DNA from 2 places in the Paenibacillus sp. FSL R5-0744 genome. Region 1 is predicted to be linked to the other one. Evidence: predicted binding sites of a transcription regulator. Region 1 holds the regulator's gene; the other holds the start of a gene.
The links. The regulator CtsR, encoded in region 1, represses protease genes until heat stress. The targets are predictions, from matches to a motif close to ATGGTCAATAAAGGTCAAACA.
Positions count from the first base shown of each region.

Region 2: the regulator CtsR is predicted to act here: its motif matches at 6,804-6,824, upstream of clpP (ATP-dependent Clp endopeptidase proteolytic subunit ClpP).

Region 1 is NZ_CP150228.1:6,204,862-6,214,462, forward strand. It holds gene radA (DNA repair protein RadA) at 1-1,164, opposite strand, end outside; gene clpC (ATP-dependent protease ATP-binding subunit ClpC) at 1,357-3,825, opposite strand; gene MKY19_RS27650 (protein arginine kinase) at 3,861-4,925, opposite strand; gene MKY19_RS27655 (UvrB/UvrC motif-containing protein) at 4,954-5,478, opposite strand; gene MKY19_RS27660 (CtsR family transcriptional regulator) at 5,509-5,970, opposite strand; gene MKY19_RS27665 (GNAT family N-acetyltransferase) at 6,357-7,529, opposite strand; rRNA gene rrf (5S ribosomal RNA) at 7,949-8,065, opposite strand; rRNA gene MKY19_RS27675 (23S ribosomal RNA) at 8,194-9,601, opposite strand, start outside.
Region 2 is NZ_CP150228.1:182,683-192,283, reverse strand. It holds gene eno (phosphopyruvate hydratase) at 1-449, opposite strand, end outside; gene gpmI (2,3-bisphosphoglycerate-independent phosphoglycerate mutase) at 518-2,062, opposite strand; gene tpiA (triose-phosphate isomerase) at 2,064-2,816, opposite strand; gene MKY19_RS00925 (phosphoglycerate kinase) at 2,844-4,025, opposite strand; gene gap (type I glyceraldehyde-3-phosphate dehydrogenase) at 4,142-5,152, opposite strand; gene MKY19_RS00915 (sugar-binding domain-containing protein) at 5,255-6,307, opposite strand; tRNA gene MKY19_RS00910 (tRNA-Arg) at 6,643-6,717, shown strand; gene clpP (ATP-dependent Clp endopeptidase proteolytic subunit ClpP) at 6,911-7,507, shown strand; gene MKY19_RS00900 (GDSL-type esterase/lipase family protein) at 7,603-8,241, opposite strand; gene MKY19_RS00895 (DUF4163 domain-containing protein) at 8,351-9,451, opposite strand; gene MKY19_RS00890 (SIMPL domain-containing protein) at 9,580-9,601, opposite strand, start outside.

The DNA.
Region 1 (9,601 bases):
GTAAGGTTTTGTTGAAATATCACGAAAGCTGGAAGCGATACTAACAGCTACTGCTAAATCAATCGCCGGTTCATCCAGCTTCACGCCTCCAGCAACATTAAGGTATGCATCCTGATTTTGCAGGAACATGCCCATCCGCTTCTCAAGTACAGCGATAATGAGTGCCATCCGCTGGTGATCCATACCTGTGCACACCCGGCGTGGGGAGGGGAAATGAGTGGCAGCGATAAGAGCCTGAAGCTCAACAAGCACCGGTCTAGTCCCTTCCATACTAGCCACGACTGTAGATCCGGCTACGCCGAGTGGACGCTCCGATAAGAAGAGCTCCGATGGATTTTCTACTTCTGTTAGACCCACTTCACCCATTTCGAAAATGCCGATTTCATTCGTTGAACCGAAGCGGTTCTTTACAGCCCGCAGGAGTCTATACGTATGATGCCGCTCTCCCTCAAAATACAGCACACAATCCACCATATGTTCAAGCATCCGTGGGCCTGCAATAGCGCCTTCCTTGGTGACATGCCCAACGAGAACTGTAGCAATTCCCCGAATCTTAGCGATACGCATAAATCTTGTCGTACATTCCCGAACCTGGGTCACACTGCCTGGCGCACTGGTTACTTCTGGCATAAATACAGTCTGAATCGAATCGATAACAAGAAATTGCGGCTGAATTTGTTCAATCGCTTCTTCTATGCTTTCCATATTCGTCTCACATAGTACATATAGCTCAGCTGACAACGCACCGAGGCGATCCGCACGTAGTTTAGTTTGCCTTACCGATTCTTCGCCCGAAATGTACAGCACTCGCAATCCCTGAGTTGTCAGAGCATGCGACGTCTGTAATAAGAGCGTAGATTTACCGATTCCTGGGTCTCCCCCTACTAGTACCAGCGATCCTGGTACGATCCCCCCACCGAGAACACGGTTAAGCTCACCTATACCTGTCAGTATGCGCGGTTCCTTGTCACTTTCTATACTTATGATCGATTGTGCCTTTTCTTTACTATGAAAAATAGGGGCATTCATTCCCTGTGTTTTGACTACGCTTTCCGTTTCCTCCACCATGGAGTTCCAAGCTTGGCACCCGGGACATTTTCCGAACCATTTTGGCGATTCGTATCCACAATCGGTGCAAAAAAATTTAGTTTTTGGTTTAGCCATTTGTTCTCCTTACGGTCCGAACTTTTAAATTGCGGATATTTTCTTCTAATGAAAGTTTACCATTTCTGCCCCTTTAACGAAAGGTCATTCGGAATTTGTACTAAATGTATATTTTTAAGTGATAAATTTATATTAAAAAAGCTTCCGCCCCTCTATAAACTGAGGAGCGGAAGCTTTTTTTATTCCGTTTTTTTATTCGGATTCTACTTCTTTTTCAAGCAATGGCGCTACAGGAGCATCCACTTTATTCACTACAAGTTCTCCGCCAACTTCATCAATGTTGAGCGAATCACCCTTTTGGATATTTCCTCTCAACAATTCCTCGGAGAGACGGTCTTCAATATGCTTCTGAATCGCACGACGTAATGGACGTGCACCAAAGGCTGGGTCGTAACCTTCCTTAGCCAGGAAAGCCTTCGCCGCATCCGTGAGTACGAAATCAACATCATATTCACGCAGCCGCTTGCGCAGCTCATCAGACATCAATGTAACGATTTCAGCAATATGCTTCTCATCGAGGGAATGGAAGACGATGATTTCGTCAATCCGGTTCAAGAACTCAGGACGGAAGCTCTTCTTAAGCTCTTCCATAACCTTGCCCTTCATATTACCGTATTCTGCTCCAGCATCTTGCACAGCTGTGAATCCAAGTGTCGAATTCTTCTTGATCGCTTGTGCGCCTACGTTAGAAGTCAGAATAATTAATGTATTACGGAAATCGACTACCCGTCCTTTAGAGTCAGTTAAACGACCATCTTCAAGAACTTGCAGCAGAATGTTGAATACTTCTGGGTGCGCTTTTTCAATTTCATCAAGCAGCACTACAGAATAAGGTTTACGGCGTACCTTCTCGGTTAATTGGCCACCTTCTTCATAGCCAACATATCCAGGAGGGGCTCCGACTAAGCGGGACGTGGAGTGCTTCTCCATGTATTCCGACATATCAATACGAATGACCGCATTCTCATCGCCGAACATGGCTTCAGCCAATGCACGAGCCAACTCAGTTTTACCTACACCAGTAGGACCGAGGAAGATAAAGGAACCCATTGGACGTTTCGGATCTTTAAGACCCGCACGCGCACGGCGTAGTGCCCGGCTAACTGCCTTAACAGCTTCGTCCTGACCGATCACTCGCTCATGCAGTAAAGCCTCCATGTTAAGTAGACGGTCGGTCTCCTCTTCCTTCAGCTTGCTTACAGGTATACCCGTCCAGCTAGCTACAACCTGTGCGATGTCTTCAGGTGTAACCTCTGAATCCGTGCGACCCTGTTTTTCTTTCCATTGATTCTTAGTCGTATCAAGCTCTTCACGGATTTTTTGCTCTGTATCACGCAAGGCCGCCGCTTTTTCAAACTCTTGACTCTGCACTGCGGAATCCTTCTCCTTACGGATATCATCCAAGCGCATTTCAAGTTCCTTCAGATTTGGCGGGATGGTGTAAGAGTGAAGCCTTACTTTAGATCCTGCTTCATCGATAAGGTCAATCGCTTTATCTGGCAGGAAACGATCCGGGATGTAACGATCGGACAACTTCACTGCTTCCACTATAGCTTCATCCGTAATCTTCACACGGTGATGCGCTTCATAACGATCGCGAAGTCCGAACAGAATTTGGACCGCTTCTTCTGGAGATGGCTGATCCACCGTAATCGGTTGGAAACGACGCTCCAACGCAGCATCTTTTTCAATATATTTACGATATTCGTCAAGCGTAGTCGCACCAATGCACTGAAGTTCTCCACGGGCTAAAGCCGGCTTCAGAATGTTAGATGCGTCAATCGCACCTTCCGCGCCACCAGCACCGATCAGTGTATGAAGCTCATCGATAAAGAGCACGATATTACCTGCTTGGCGAATCTCATCCATAATTTTCTTGAGGCGGTCTTCAAACTCACCGCGATATTTTGTTCCAGCCACTACTGAGCCCATGTCGAGCGTCATGACGCGTTTGTCGCGAAGTGTTTCTGGGATTTCATTATTGATAATCTTTTGTGCAAGTCCTTCAGCGATAGCTGTTTTACCAACACCAGGTTCACCGATCAGTACCGGGTTATTCTTAGTCCGGCGACTCAGTACCTGAATAACACGTTCAATTTCCTTACTACGGCCGATAACTGGGTCTAGATTACCTTCCTTAGCATAAGCGGTCAAATCGCGCGCAAGACCATCCAGGGTCGGTGTGCTGACGTTAGCCGGAGTCCCGCTATGACTAGAGGCAGCCTCGCTGCTTCCCAGGAGCTGAAGAACTTGTTGACGAGCTTTGTTCAAGCTGATGCCGAGGTTATTAAGCACACGAGCCGCGACACCTTCCCCTTCACGGATAAGTCCAAGCAAAATATGCTCAGTGCCAACATACGTATGACCCAATTTGCGGGCTTCGTCCATCGACAGCTCAATCACTTTTTTAGCGCGAGGAGTATAAGCAATGTTCGTAGGCTGTTCTTGACCTCTGCCAATCAGTGTCTCCACTTCGTCCTGGATTTTTTCAAGACCTAGCCCTAAAGCTATTAATGCCTTAGCAGCAATGCCGTCTCCTTCACGAATAAGTCCGAGCAAAATATGTTCTGTACCAATATTGTTGTGTCCTAAACGAACAGCTTCTTCCTGCGCCAGCGCTAGCACTTTTTGTGCGCGTTCCGTAAATCTTCCAAACATCATATCTCCTGCACCTCCATGAATAATAAATATCTATATTAATGTTGTGTTCCCAGTGTTTCTCGGAGCAGTTTTGCCCGATACATATCTCGTTCAGTAGCGTTCAGCTCATCGCCGAACATCTTTTGCAGAAATCCTGGCTGTGTCTTAACGTTAAGTTCATTAAGCACTGAAATCGAAAGACCTTCCAGAATGCCAAGGTCAACCCCAAGTCTCACATCAGATAGGCGTTGAGCAGATTCTTTAAGCTCCATAAGAGCTGCATAACATAAAATTCCGTAAGAACGCTTCACTCGGTCTGTTATTCTCAGGGCGGAATCAACAAGCAACCGTTCACGTGCATTTCGCTCATGCTCAATAATCTGGGTAACTACACTGTGAAGGTTCTCTATAATTTCACTTTCCGTTTGACCGAGGGTGATTTGATTAGAAATTTGAAAGATGTTCCCTACTGCTTCGCTACCCTCACCGTAAATTCCTCTTACAGTCAATCCCACTTGGTTCACTGCAGACAAGATGCGATTAATCTGATGAGTCATTACAAGCGCTGGTAGATGCAGCATTACCGAGGCACGAAGCCCAGTACCAACATTGGTGGGACAACTAGTCAAATATCCTCTTTTATCATCAAAAGCGTAATTAACAGCTGCCTCGAATATGTCATCGATCGCCGTCGCACGTTCCCATGCTTCTCTAACCTGAAGACCAGGAAACAGACACTGGATTCGCAGATGGTCCTCTTCGTTAATCATGATGCTGACCGACTCATCTTCATTTAATAAGACAGCCGCACTGCGCGAATCATTAGCCAAGTTAGGACTGATTAGATGCTTCTCAACCAGTACCTTTTTGTCCAGTTCATTCACTTCATCAAGCTTTAGGAGTTGAAAAGATCCGAAATCTGCAGCTGCTTCCTCATGAAACACAGGAGCCAGTAGCTCTAATACTTCTTCCGATTGCTCTAAGGAAGCCAGCATTGGGAACGGAAGATGCTCTAGATTACGGGCAATACGCATACGACTGCTAATTACAATCTCAGAATGACTACCTCCAGAACGCATCCAATCACTAAGCGCTTGTTCAGTAAATCGGAGACTTGACATGTCATATCCCCCCTATATATCAAAGACTTTACTCTTGTGCTATTTCTTTTTCAAGTTTACGAATCTGATCTCGCAGCTCCGCTGCTTTCTCGAATTCTTCTTGTGTAATACTTTGCTGTAATTCCTGCTTGAGTTCATCAATTTGGCGTCTAAACACAATCTGAGCTCCTGCACGTTTCGGAATCTTACCTACATGTGAAGTACTGCCATGCACTCGCTTAAAAAGCGGGTCCAGTGCACTGTTAAAATATTCATAACAGGAGCTACAGCCAAAACGGCCTAATTTGCTAAACTGGGAGTACGTCATCCCACAATTCTCACATTGCAGACTCTGCGTAGTCTTCGTTGCAGCCGACTTCTCCTTGCCGGCACCTTCAAGATCAAGCAGACCTGAGAGCAGACTGTGGATAGAGAATCCTCCAGCCGTTCCGGGAATGAGTTCACCCTTCTCCCGTGCACAGCTCTCGCAGATATGAAACTCCGTCTTCTCTCCATTCACGATCTTAGTGAAGTGGAGTGTTGCCGGCTTGACGCCACATTCCTGGCATTGCATAAGCGTAAGCCCCTCCCTTATGGTTGACAATTATTTGCCTAACAAAGAGATTAACATCGCCTTCATAATCTTGGCACGAATCTCATCCCGGTATGGAATCTTAACCGTTAGGCATTCCCGAGAAACAGCAGCGCGCATAAGGCACGCTTCACGCTTACTTAGAAAACCAGCTTCCTCCAGCTGATAAATCAGCCCTTCAGCAGCGTTCTGATCAATCCCGCCACCTATAGTATGGTTTAAATGGGCATGCAGTGCCACGTTAGGTGGTAATTCAAAACGTTGAATACGAATATATCCCCCGCCACCACGCTTACTTTCCACCACATAACCTTTTTCCAGAGTAAAGCGTGTACTGATGACATAGTTGATCTGTGACGGTACGCATGAGAACTGGTCCGCCAGGTCATTTCGCTGGATTTCCACCGTACCTTCGGGACTTTCATGCAAAATATTCTTCAGATATTGTTCGATAATATCAGAGATATTGCGCATCACTCATCCTCCAGTGCTTAAATCTTTATAATACCGATTGCAACTTGCATTCATAATGACAATGGTCTTTAATTGAACTTAAACATTTGTGGATAATCCCACGTGTTCAGAAGATCGGATAGATGTCATTATGCTTCGTTGACTTTGACTTTCTTTGACTTTTTAATATTATAACATATTCTGTGCTAATTCCAAGTGGATTCTCTTATTTTTCACTTTTTTCAGCGAATGTATTCGGAAATAAAGAACTCTCCCAACTTCTTTCGAAGGGGAGAGCCTAATTTTTGTCAAGTATAAACGCCTTCGGTATCCTTATTAGGGCGATAAGCGTTTATGCGAGAAATATAAGGATAATGTATAGCGTGAAACTTATACTTTCTTATATTTTAAAAATGATCAAATAAAGCTGTCTGTGCTTGTGGAATAATTTCTTCAAACCATTCCAGTGCTGCTGCGTGGCCAGAGACACTTCCATAACGAGTCATCTCTGTTGGTCGTTTGTATCCAAGCATCAAGGCCGTCAAAGTACCTATATCACAGCTCAGGTCTGCTTCCGCCCGTTCCCCTTCTACTCTTATCAAAGTAGCCGAGCCCTCATTAGAGATATTCCATGCCCATAACCCATGATTCCAAGGTGCAAACTTATCTTCGATATATATTAGATGCTTCTTTTGACTACTATTTCCTCTGAAGGCGTAAGTTTCAATGAATGACTTGGCATTAACAATCCGCCCCATAAAATAAGGATAATTCTCTTGTCCTATACGTGGATCTGGCAGCAAGAAAGGTAACATGTCATCCGAAGGCACCAGCTTTAAGGATGCACCGGTCACCATCGAATCATGGTTCGCAAGAAATGTCCACAGCCCCTGCCGAGCTTGTTCATTCAAAAAAACAAATTCATCAATGACCAGTTCTCTGTTCTCTACCTTATACAGCACATATCCCTCTGGTTCACCACTCTTGGAGTAAAATACTGCACTCTTTCCTTCATCATCTAAAACAGAGTTCTCCCACCAGTCCAAATCGCGCTTGAGTGTCCCGTTATAACTGACAGCGAATCGATTGTATAGGCTATCCAATACTTCGATATCTTTGATGTCCCGTTTAACCTTGCCCTCAACTTCAACCTTTTTGGGAAACTTCGCTACTGGAATAGAGTATTTCTTATATTCACAATAAACCTCCCAGCCAAATTTACGATAAAACGGAATCAAGAACGGGTGTAGAAAAGAGAGCGTTTGACCTGCCTCATTCATCGTATGCAGCGCATGAGACAAAAGATTTGCCACATGTCCTTGTCTGCGGTTCTCGGGCCATGTAGCCACTCCTGCTATACCACCCATAGGTACCACTCTGCCCTGTATGTAGACTTGGAAAGGTATAATCGTCAATTTAGCTTCCAATGTTCCGTCCTCAAAAGCACCCCATACCTGTTCAGCCTTGAATCTTTCCTTAGCACTTGCCCTTTTTTCACTAGGAAGCTTGTACTGAAAAGCATATTCTGACAAGTTCATGCTTGCATCGAATTCTTCTGAACGTAACTGTCTTATTACCACAAACTCACCTCATCCTTTATAAAATTACTTTTAGGATAAGTATAACAAGAGCGTCAATTGTGCGCTAATCTATTACATTATTTATAACTTTATTTTAGTTATCCACAGCTCTATGCAGTTTTAAAAATAGTCTTGAAATCTTGTCACATCCAAGTTAAAATAGTTATCCACTTATCAATAGCTCTATCCACATAATCCCGGTTATATCCACAGCAACCCGTGTATTACTTAGGTTTTCTGTTGACAGATCCATATAATTATGCATTTAATCCACACTATTTAGAGATTATTTCTCTTTCAATCATCTATCCACATGTGCGTAACTTTTCTGCAAATCCAAATGTTTATCCACAAGTTTTCCACAGCCTATAATAGACGCAAAAAAGCCACTGTCGATTACTCAACAGTGGTCTAATTGTGCTTGGCAACGTCCTACTCTCCCAGGACCCTTCGGTCCAAGTACCATCGGCGCTGGAGGGCTTAACGGTCGTGTTCGGGATGGGTACGCGTGGAACCCCTCCGCTATCGCCACCAAACATGCGTCTGTGAAACAGACGCTGCCGCGTGAAATTTCGTTCATCACCAGAAGTGAGAATGAATTTCTAAGCGTGTTACAGGCTTGATGCCTGAAAACTGAATCCGAATTGAATTTGCATTTTAAGTATAGGATAAGCCCTCGACCGATTAGTATTGGTCAGCTCCATGCATTACTGCACTTCCACCTCCAACCTATCTACCTCGTCGTCTTCAAGGGGTCTTACTAATTGGGAAATCTCATCTTGAGGGGGGCTTCACGCTTAGATGCTTTCAGCGCTTATCCCGTCCGTACGTAGCTACCCAGCCATGCTTCTGGCGAAACAACTGGTGCACCAGCGGTACGTCCATCCCGGTCCTCTCGTACTAAGGACAGCTCCTCTCAAATTTCCTGCGCCCACGACAGATAGGGACCGAACTGTCTCACGACGTTCTGAACCCAGCTCGCGTACCGCTTTAATGGGCGAACAGCCCAACCCTTGGGACCTACTTCAGCCCCAGGATGCGATGAGCCGACATCGAGGTGCCAAACCTCCCCGTCGATGTGGACTCTTGGGGGAGATAAGCCTGTTATCCCCAGGGTAGCTTTTATCCGTTGAGCGATGGCCCTTCCATGCGGTACCACCGGATCACTAAGTCCGACTTTCGTCCCTGCTCGACTTGTAGGTCTCGCAGTCAAGCTCCCTTATGCCTTTGCACTCTTCGAATGATTTCCAACCATTCTGAGGGAACCTTGGAACGCCTCCGTTACTCTTTAGGAGGCGACCGCCCCAGTCAAACTGCCCGCCTGACACGGTCCCCGTACCCGGTAAGGGTACTAGGTTAGAACCTAGATACGATCAGGGTGGTATCCCAACGGCGCCTCCACCGAAGCTTGCGCTCCGATTTCTACGGCTCCCACCTATCCTGTACAGATCGTACCCAAATTCAATATCAAGCTGCAGTAAAGCTCCATGGGGTCTTTCCGTCTTGTCGCGGGTAACCTGCATCTTCACAGGTATTAAAATTTCACCGGATCTCTCGTTGAGACAGCGCCCAAGTCGTTACGCCATTCGTGCGGGTCAGAATTTACCTGACAAGGAATTTCGCTACCTTAGGACCGTTATAGTTACGGCCGCCGTTTACTGGGGCTTCGGTTCATAGCTTCGGGTTACCCCTAACCACTCCCCTTAACCTTCCAGCACCGGGCAGGCGTCAGCCCGTATACTTCGCCTTGCGGCTTCGCACAGACCTGTGTTTTTGCTAAACAGTCGCTTGGGCCTTTTCACTGCGGCCCCCTCGTGCTATTCACACTACCGGGGCACCCCTTCTCCCGAAGTTACGGGGTCATTTTGCCGAGTTCCTTAACGAGAGTTCTTCCGCGCGCCTTAGAATTCTCTTCTCGCCTACCTGTGTCGGTTTGCGGTACGGGCACCTTCTCCTGGCTAGAGGCTTTTCTTGGCAGTGTGAGATCATGACCTTCGCTACTGTAATTTTCGCTCCCCATCACAGCCCAGCCTTAATGATGTGCGGATTTGCCTACACATCAGCCTCACTGC
Region 2 (9,601 bases), 820 kb from region 1:
ATGATGTTCATCATTGGTACTGGAAGAGTTTTAGCGTTGAATCCGCCCAGGTATACGTACAAAGGAATATCCAATGCTGCTGCAGCTGCACGAGCTACGGCCATGGATACAGCTAGGATTGCGTTAGCGCCCAATTTACCTTTGTTATGAGTTCCGTCCAAAGTGATCATCAATTTGTCGATGCCCACTTGGTCAAGAGCGTCCATACCAATAACTTCTGGAGCGATGATTTCATTTACGTTCTCAACAGCTTTCAGAACGCCTTTACCCATGTAACGGGATTTGTCGCCATCACGAAGCTCTACAGCTTCATGAGCGCCAGTGGAAGCGCCGGATGGAACGATAGCGCGGCCTTTAGCACCGGATTCAAGATAAACGTCAACCTCTACAGTAGGGTTACCACGGGAGTCAAGGACTTCGCGAGCATAAACATCAGAAATAATAGTCATTTTAGTTAATCTCCTTTAAACAATGTTTTGGTTTTGATTGTTGAAGCTTAATCTTAGGTATTGTTTCCTTATTTGCGACTAGCGATCATGGATTGACCAGTCATTTCCGCAGGTTGCGGAATTCCCATCAGATCCAGAATAGTTGGTGCTACATCAGCAAGGATACCGCGATCGCGCAATACAACATTTTCATCCGTAAGGATGAACGGAACCGGGTTAGTGGTATGAGCTGTGAACGGACGACCGTTCTCATCAAATACCATGTCTGCATTACCGTGATCGGCGATAATGATCGCAACGCCACCCTTGGCAACTACTGCGTCCACTACTTTACCTACACACTCATCAGTTACCTCTACAGCCTTGATTGTTGGCTCCAACATACCGGAGTGTCCAACCATATCAGGGTTTGCAAAGTTAAGGATAATAGCATCCTGTCTTTCCGCTTCGATTTCTGCTACGCAGGCTGCAGCCACTTCGTAAGCACTCATCTCGGGTTGAAGATCATAGGTTGCCACTTTAGGAGAGTTGATCAAGATACGAGTTTCTCCTGGAAGTTCCTCATCACGTCCACCACTGAAGAAGAACGTTACGTGCGGATACTTCTCAGTTTCCGCGATGCGCAGTTGCTTCTTGTTGTGTTGCACAAGTACTTCACCCAATGTGTTATCCAGGTTCTTCGGTGAATAGGCTACATAACCTTGTACCGTTTCACTGAAAGTAGTCAGGCATACGAAGTGCAAGTCTTGCGGGAACAAAGGACCCCGGTCGAAACCACGGAAATCTTGATTCGTGAACACTTGTGACAACTGAATAGCACGGTCAGGGCGGAAGTTGAGGAACACGACAGAATCGCCGCTCTCTACTGCCGTTACCGGCTTGCCTTCACTGTCTACAATCACGCTAGGTTCAACGAATTCGTCGAACACGGAATTTGAATAAGATGCAGTGATAGCTTGCAGAGCATCTGTGTATTTCGGTCCTTCGCCATAAACCATAGCACGATAGGCTTTTTCTACACGATCCCAACGTTTGTCACGGTCCATTGCGTAATAACGCCCGGATACCGTTGCAATTGTACCTACTCCAACTTCTTCAATCTTAGCAACCAGATCTTGAACAAACTTCTTACCACTATCTGGAGGTACGTCCCGGCCATCCATGAAAGCATGGATATACACTTCGTGCATATCTTCTTTCTTAGCCAGGTCAAGCATAGCAAACAGGTGATTAATATGGCTATGTACCCCTCCGTCGGATACAAGCGCGTAAAGATGAAGCTTTTTACCTGTGTTCTTAGCATTTCTAACTGCTGCTACCAGTGTTTCATTATCGAAGAATTCGCCCTCACGGATCGATTTATCGATACGAGTCAAATCCTGGTATACAATCCGTCCTGCACCAATATTTAAGTGCCCTACTTCAGAGTTGCCCATTTGGCCTTCTGGAAGACCAACAGCTTCACCACAAGCAGTAAGGGTAGTATTAGGATATTGTTTCAAGTAACGGTCATAGTTAGGTTTGTTAGCTTGAGCAACGGCGTTACCTTCAGATGTTCCACGCAAACCGAAACCATCCATGATGATCAAAGCTACAGGTCTTGGAGCTGACATCTTACTTCGCCCCCTCAACCAATTGAACGAAGGAAGCAGGCTGCAAGCTGGCACCGCCAACAAGCGCACCATCGATGTCGCTTTGGCCCATGTACTCAGTTACATTCTCAGGCTTCACGCTGCCGCCGTATTGAATACGAACAGCTTCAGCTGTTGCAACATCATACAAATCTTTTACAAGACTGCGGATGTAAGCAATAACTTCGTTAGCATCTTGGGAAGTGGATGATTTACCTGTGCCAATAGCCCAGATAGGTTCGTATGCAATGACAACTTTTGCTGCTTGCTCGGCACTAAGTCCTTGGAATGCAGCTTCAGTTTGCACTTTACATACTGCTTTAGTTTGATCAGCTTCACGCTCTTCGAGCTTTTCGCCAACACATACGATTGGAGTGATACCGTGACGGAATGCAGCATGCATTTTCTTATTCACGATTTCATCTGTTTCGCCAAAATAAGCACGACGCTCTGAGTGACCAATGATTACATAGTCTACGCCAAGATCGCTAAGCATTACACCACTGATTTCTCCTGTGTAAGCACCGTTATCTTCAAAGTGCAGGTTCTGTGCGCCAATCTTGATGTCTGTACCTTTTGCAGCTGCTACAAGTGCAGGCAGGTTAGTAAATGGGGCGCAGATTACAGTCTCAACGCCTTCTACTTCTGCTTTGCCTTTGATGTCAGCAATAAAGCTTTCTGCTTCAGGAACTGTTTTGAACATCTTCCAGTTACCCGCAATAATTGGTGTTCTCATGAATTAAATTGCCTCCTTCTATACGTCTTACTTGTCGTTCAGTGCTTCTACGCCAGGAAGCGCCTTGCCTTCCATGAACTCAAGAGATGCACCGCCACCAGTGGAGATGTGATCCATTTGGTCAGCCAGGTGGAATTTTTCTGCTGCTGCTGCGGAATCTCCGCCGCCAATAACAGTGTAACCTTCAGTTGTTGCACAAGCTTTTGCTACTGCAAGTGTACCTTCAGCGAATTTATCGATTTCGAATACGCCCATAGGTCCATTCCAGACAACCAGCTTGGAGTTCTTGATAATATCGGCGTAAAGTTCACGAGTCTTAGGTCCGATATCAAGTCCTTCCCAACCTTCTGGGATTTCATTGTAATTAACGATCTTAGTGTTAGCATCAGCACCGAATTTATCAGCAACAACAACATCAACAGGAAGCATGAAGTTTTTGCCAAGTGCTTTAGCTTTTTCGATGAATCCAAGAGCAACGTCAAGTTTGTCGTTGTCTACAAGTGACTTACCGATTTCAAAGCCTTGTGCTTTAGTGAATGTATAAGACAATCCACCGCCGATCAGGACGTTATCAGCCAAAGACAACAAGTTATCAATAACATCAATCTTGTCTTTAACTTTCGAACCACCGATGATCGCAGTGAAAGGACGTTCTGGGTTAGTAAGAGCTTTACCAAGAACGGTCAATTCTTTCTCCATCAAAAGACCGGATACAGCTGGTAGGAAATGAGCGATACCTTCTGTCGATGCATGTGCACGGTGAGCCGCGCCAAACGCATCATTGACGAACAAATCAGCCAGTTCAGCGAATTGTTTAGCCAATTCAGGATCGTTCTTTTCTTCGCCTGGGTAGAAACGAACATTCTCAAGTACAAGTACGTCGCCTTCGCCTAGCTCAGCAATTTTTGCTTTGACAGCTTCGCCAACAGCTTCGTCAGCTTTAGCTACTGGTTTGCCGAGAAGCTCGGACAGACGTTCAGCAGCAGTAGTCAAACGCATGGAATCTACGAATTGACCTTTAGGACGACCCATGTGACTCGCAAGAATGATCTTTGCACCGTTCTCAATCAAATATTTAATGGTAGGAAGGGTTTCGCGAATACGAGTATCATCAGTAATCTTACCGTCTTCTACAGGTACGTTGAAATCCACGCGTACAAATACGCGTTTACCCTTTACTTCTACATCACGGACGCTCTTTTTGTTCATGATTAATTCCTCCACACCCAAAGTTGTTTCTAGCAGGAAACAAGAAATACATTTAGAAAGAGCGGAAACAAGGAACTTCTGTTTCCGCTCTATAGATGTTACTTATATCAAGTCAATTACTTAGCGATTTTAGCGAATTTCTCCAAAGTACGAACCAATTGTGCAGTGTAGGACATTTCATTGTCATACCAAGCAACAGTCTTAACGAGTTGTTTGTCGCCAACAGTCAATACTTTAGTTTGTGTAGCATCGAACAGGGATCCGAAAGTCATACCTTTGATATCGGAAGATACGATTTCATCTTCAGTGTAACCATAAGTGTCTGGATCGGAAGCTGCTTTCATTGCTGCGTTGATTTCTTCAACAGTAACGCTCTTATCAAGAACAGTTACAAGCTCAGTCAGGGAACCAGTTGCAACTGGAACACGTTGAGCCGCGCCATCCAATTTACCTTTAAGTTCTGGAATAACAAGACCGATTGCTTTAGCAGCACCAGTAGTGTTAGGAATGATGTTCTCAGCTGCTGCACGAGCGCGTCTGAAGTCACCTTTAGCGTGTGGAGCATCCAAAGTGTTTTGGTCACCAGTGTAAGCGTGAATTGTAGTCATCAAGCCTTCAACGATACCGAACTTGTCGTTCAATACTTTTGCCATTGGAGCTAGGCAGTTCGTTGTGCAAGATGCGCCGGAAATAACAGTCTCAGTACCATCAAGAATGTCATCGTTAACGTTGTAAACGACAGTTTTCATGTCGCCAGTAGCTGGAGCGGAGATAACTACTTTCTTAGCTCCACCTTTCAAGTGTTTTTCAGCTGCTTCTTTAGTTGTGAAGAAACCTGTGCACTCAAGTACGATATCAACGCCTAGGTCGCCCCATGGCAATTCTTCAGGGTTGCGGTTAGCAAGAACCTTAACTTCTTTGCCATTGACTTTGAAGAAGCCATCATGCACTTCAACATCACCTTGGAATTTACCTTGAGTTGTATCATATTTAAGCAAATGAGCAAGCATCTTAGCGTCAGTCAAGTCGTTGATTGCTACCACTTCGATACCTTCTACATTTTGAATACGGCGGAAAGCAAGGCGTCCAATACGTCCAAATCCGTTAATTCCAACTTTTACACTCATTGAATAGTTCCTCCTAGAATTCGTTTTATTTATTCAAAACAGACCGTGAAGCCTGTCATGACAACAATGTTAAGTATGATACAAGATATATGCTCTAGTGAGTTACGAGGATATCTGTAACTGATTATCAATTTCCTTGCCGATTTCCACAGCAGCAGCCTCGTCGGTGACGAGTATATTCTCCTGCCCGAAACGCAGCATGGCATGAATGGCTTTGGCCTTTGGTTTGCCTCCAGCAATACCGATGACTGTCTCCGTCCGAACAATATCTTCTAGACGTAGTCCCATCGTAAGCATCGTATGGACAACCTGACCATCTTCGTTAAAGTAATACCCAAAGGATTCAGCCACGGCTCCCTCACCCTGGATTTCTGAGACAGTTGCCTCATCCAGCTTGCGGCGGCGAGTCATTTCAATGGCATCCCCAATCCCATGTACAATAATACGCGAACTGCGGATGATTTGTACAATCTCTCCAATATTAGAGTCAAGTGCTAGTGACTGGTAGGCATCCCCACTAAGTAAATCAGGTACATGCAGCAACCGGTAATTCGCTCCTACCCGCTTTGCCATTGTTGAGGCAATCGTATTGGCTTGAATCTCCATACTCTCTCCTAATCCACCACGCGCCGGAACAAACCAAGCGTTCTTATAGGAAAGGGATAACGGCGGTGTCAGTTGATCAGCCATATCGGCAAGCGTTGATCCACCTGTGACAGCAACTATATCATCTGTACGAAGTACACTGAGCAGCGCTTTTGCACCCGCTCGGCCAAGCTCACGTTTGGTGAACGGCGATGACTCACAATCACCCGGCACCACAATAACTTTATCCAGACCGTACGTTGCCCGAATTTTCTCTTCCAGCTCATCCAGACCAAACAGGCTCTTAACGACCGGCTCTAGCAAATCAAGCAGTCTACGCCCAGCAGCGCTAATGCGCATGCCAACGCTCTCGATCTCAATGAGCCCTTGCGATTTCAGAAGATCCGTCTCGGCACGCAGTACCCGCTCAGTCATATCAAGTGAAGCGGCAAGCGTTCTGCGCCCAATTATATCGGACAGCATGATCTGATGAAGAATCGTGTACCGTCTCTTAAGGGTTTCCATGAGATCAGGCAGAAGCTGCTTTTGGATATCTAATAAATTACGCATACTTTCACTCCTGCAACTTCGTCTTCCTCTATTCCCTTGTTCATGGTCTCAAAATGTCCCGGGTAAACTTTTTAAGTCCCACTCATATTCTAACCAAATATTGCTCGAAGTGCAAGTCTTCCGAGAGTAGAATTCTCAAGCGCTTGTCTTCTTATACATTTATAGGATTGGGAAAGAGATTCAGCTCCAAAAAACCTGTCATTAACAATCCAGATTCTTTCGCTGATTGAAACACAATGTACGCTTGTCCACCTTGAAGACTATGGATAGAGCCTGTGTACAGTATTATTAATTCATTGCATTTGCACAGAAATTGTATTATAATCATTTTTGTTGCGCCCGTGGTCCAATGGATATGACGTAGGCCTCCGAAGCCTGAGATCCAAGTTCGATTCTTGGCGGGCGCGCCATTAATTTCACTTTTGTACATAATTTAGTAGTGCCTATACTACTACTTAACCAAAGAGCCGCGTGTCGGCTCTTTTTTTTGAATATAAGTTTGACTTTCTTTGACTTTTTGTTTGAATTTGTTTATCATGTGGGTAATACGGCAAGAGTAAAAATGAATACATTTGAAGAACCAATATCAAGGAGGTTTTCCACGTGAGTTATATTCCTATGGTAGTAGAACAGAGCAACCGCGGTGAGCGCGCTTATGACATCTATTCCCGCCTGCTGAAGGACCGCATCATTTTCCTTGGAACGGAGGTTAATGACGTGGTAGCCAATTCTATCATCGCACAAATGCTGTTCTTGGCTGCCGAAGATCCGGAGAAGGACATTCACCTTTATGTGAATAGCCCAGGCGGTTCCATTACTGCAGGTATGGCTATTTTTGATACAATGCAGTACATTAAACCGGACGTTTCCACCATCTGTGTGGGTATGGCAGCTTCTATGGGAGCTTTCCTACTTAACGCTGGCGCTAAAGGCAAACGCTTCGCACTGCCTAACAGTGAGATCATGATTCACCAACCTCTGGGTGGTGCTCAAGGTCAAGCAACGGATATCGAAATCCGTGCCCGCCGTATCCTCAAATTGCGTGATAAGTTGAATCGTATTCTTGCAGAACGTACGGGTCAACCGCTAGAACGTATTGAGAAGGATACAGATCGTGATTACTTCATGACTGCTGCAGATGCGGCAACTTACGGTATCGTTGATAAAGTCATCGAGAAAACACTGCCTAGCGGTGTGTAAGCTATAAAACAACACAAAGAGGCTGTGCCCTATCCACTTGATGGTTAGCGCACAGCCTCTTTACTTTTCAGACCATCACTTCATACGAATCTCAATTAAATCAAACCGCCATATCCAAGCGCATCGAGTTTCTCAGCAATCACACGGTAGCCTCGGCCATTCGGATGTAAGTGGTCAATCGATAATAGCCCTCTCTCATTTCCTGCAAACTCACTATAGATAGAAGCAAACCCACATACTCGGCTACTGTACTGTGAGGCATAGCGGTTAAACTGCCGCACCCACTCTGTAGCACCCACTACCTGAGGATAAGGATTATACAGTCCCACAATCCGAATGATAAAAGGTCTACGCGTTCCCGTCTTCAATTGGAAGAGGATACTCATAATTGCAGCAAAATTTTGTTTGCATTCTTGCAATGATCTTCGCAGCTCTTTAGATAAATTTTCAGGTTGTCTAGCTGCAGCCTTCGCAGCATGGATTAAATCGTTGCCACCGATGGATAGAGTGATGATGTCGGCTGCTCGAATGGCTTCGCGAGTCATCGCACTCCCCCGTAGCCGCTGTTCCAGTTCAGAAGTAGTCAATCCATTCACGCCCAAATTCGTAGAGGCTACATTAGAACGCAGTCTCCCTTCCGCCATTCTACGGTACACCGGTACAAAACCGTTACCTGGCAGAGCGCCAAATCCAGTCGTCAAGGAATCGCCAATTGCAGTGTATTGATAGCTCATAGCTCTCCCCCGTTCATAAACTAGTTACTCCATTTAGCATATGAATTCGAGGTCATTTTGGTAAGGGGGAGATGTCCAGTGGTGACACTAGCGGTTACGACTTCTCTATTTATTTTACAGCAGTAAATGGGCTACCGCCTTCCGGCAACAGTTCTTTGAAAGTAAAGGGATATTCCGGGAACCCCGCAGCATAAGCTGTGTATTCATACAATTGGAAGAACAGAACGACCTGATCATCCTTCAGATAAAAATACTTTTCCGTATTCAATCCGTTGAATCCTCCCAAATAACTTTCCTCCGCTTTTACTAGCTTGTTCAACTTAGCATTCAACTCTTTTTTGTAGTTTGGGTTAGCTCCGAACAGGTCGCCCAACAGTAGACGTTTGCCATCCTTGAGCGAAAAGGTAAACGCCTCCCGATTGGTCATACCATGAGCGCCGCCCGTATCGCTATACTGTGACATCACTAAGCTGATCACACCATCCTGATTGTAGGTCACCATATATTCTATATCATAGGTATACTTAGGCTCTGACCCGGATCGATTCGAGATATCCTTCTCTGCGTTTGCAGCAAATTTCATGGCACTTTCTTTCAAAATATCATTCATGGCCTGCTGTGCATTGGAATTGCTTAATCCACTAAACTTCGGATAATCAAGCTGGATCAAAGCCTCTTTTCGATCCTTAGCATAGGTCTCTGTGGTTACTATCAACGCATTCTGTGATCTATTCACCACATTCAACCTACTAGAGCCCCGACTCCAATCCACTTTATAGCCTAAATAATCATTTAACAGACCTGATGGAACATAGAGCCGATTGTTTATTAGCTTTCCTTCATACTCTCGAATGTAATAATTGTTCACCCAAATTGAAGTACCATAGCTAGATAACAGCAACTTGGCCTTAGTCGTTCCCTTTCCGATCGTGTATGCATTTTCTTTTTTATCATAAGTTAGAGGTAATTGCAGCACATCACGCATAAAGGTAATCGGAATCCAGACCTTCCCTTCCTGCAGAATACCTGTCTGCTGTGAAATCACCCCGTTCGCCTTTAAAACTATACTTGTAGCAATAGCCTTGCTCTTCGTCTGATCAGAAGCTGCATGACCCGTATCACTGGGCAGCAATCCTCCACCAAGCAATAATCCAGCCGACATCAAACCTATGCCCCATTTGCGTACTGTTTCTTTTGAAATATTCACCATCTAATTTTCCCACTCCTTTCCAGTTTATTAAACCTAATCTTGGAGAATTTACACAAAAAAAAAGAGGCGCCCCCCACTATTACTAGTGGAAGATCACCTCTCCTCTCTGCAATCATCTTGTTCTGCTACTATTTCAATTCATACATTACG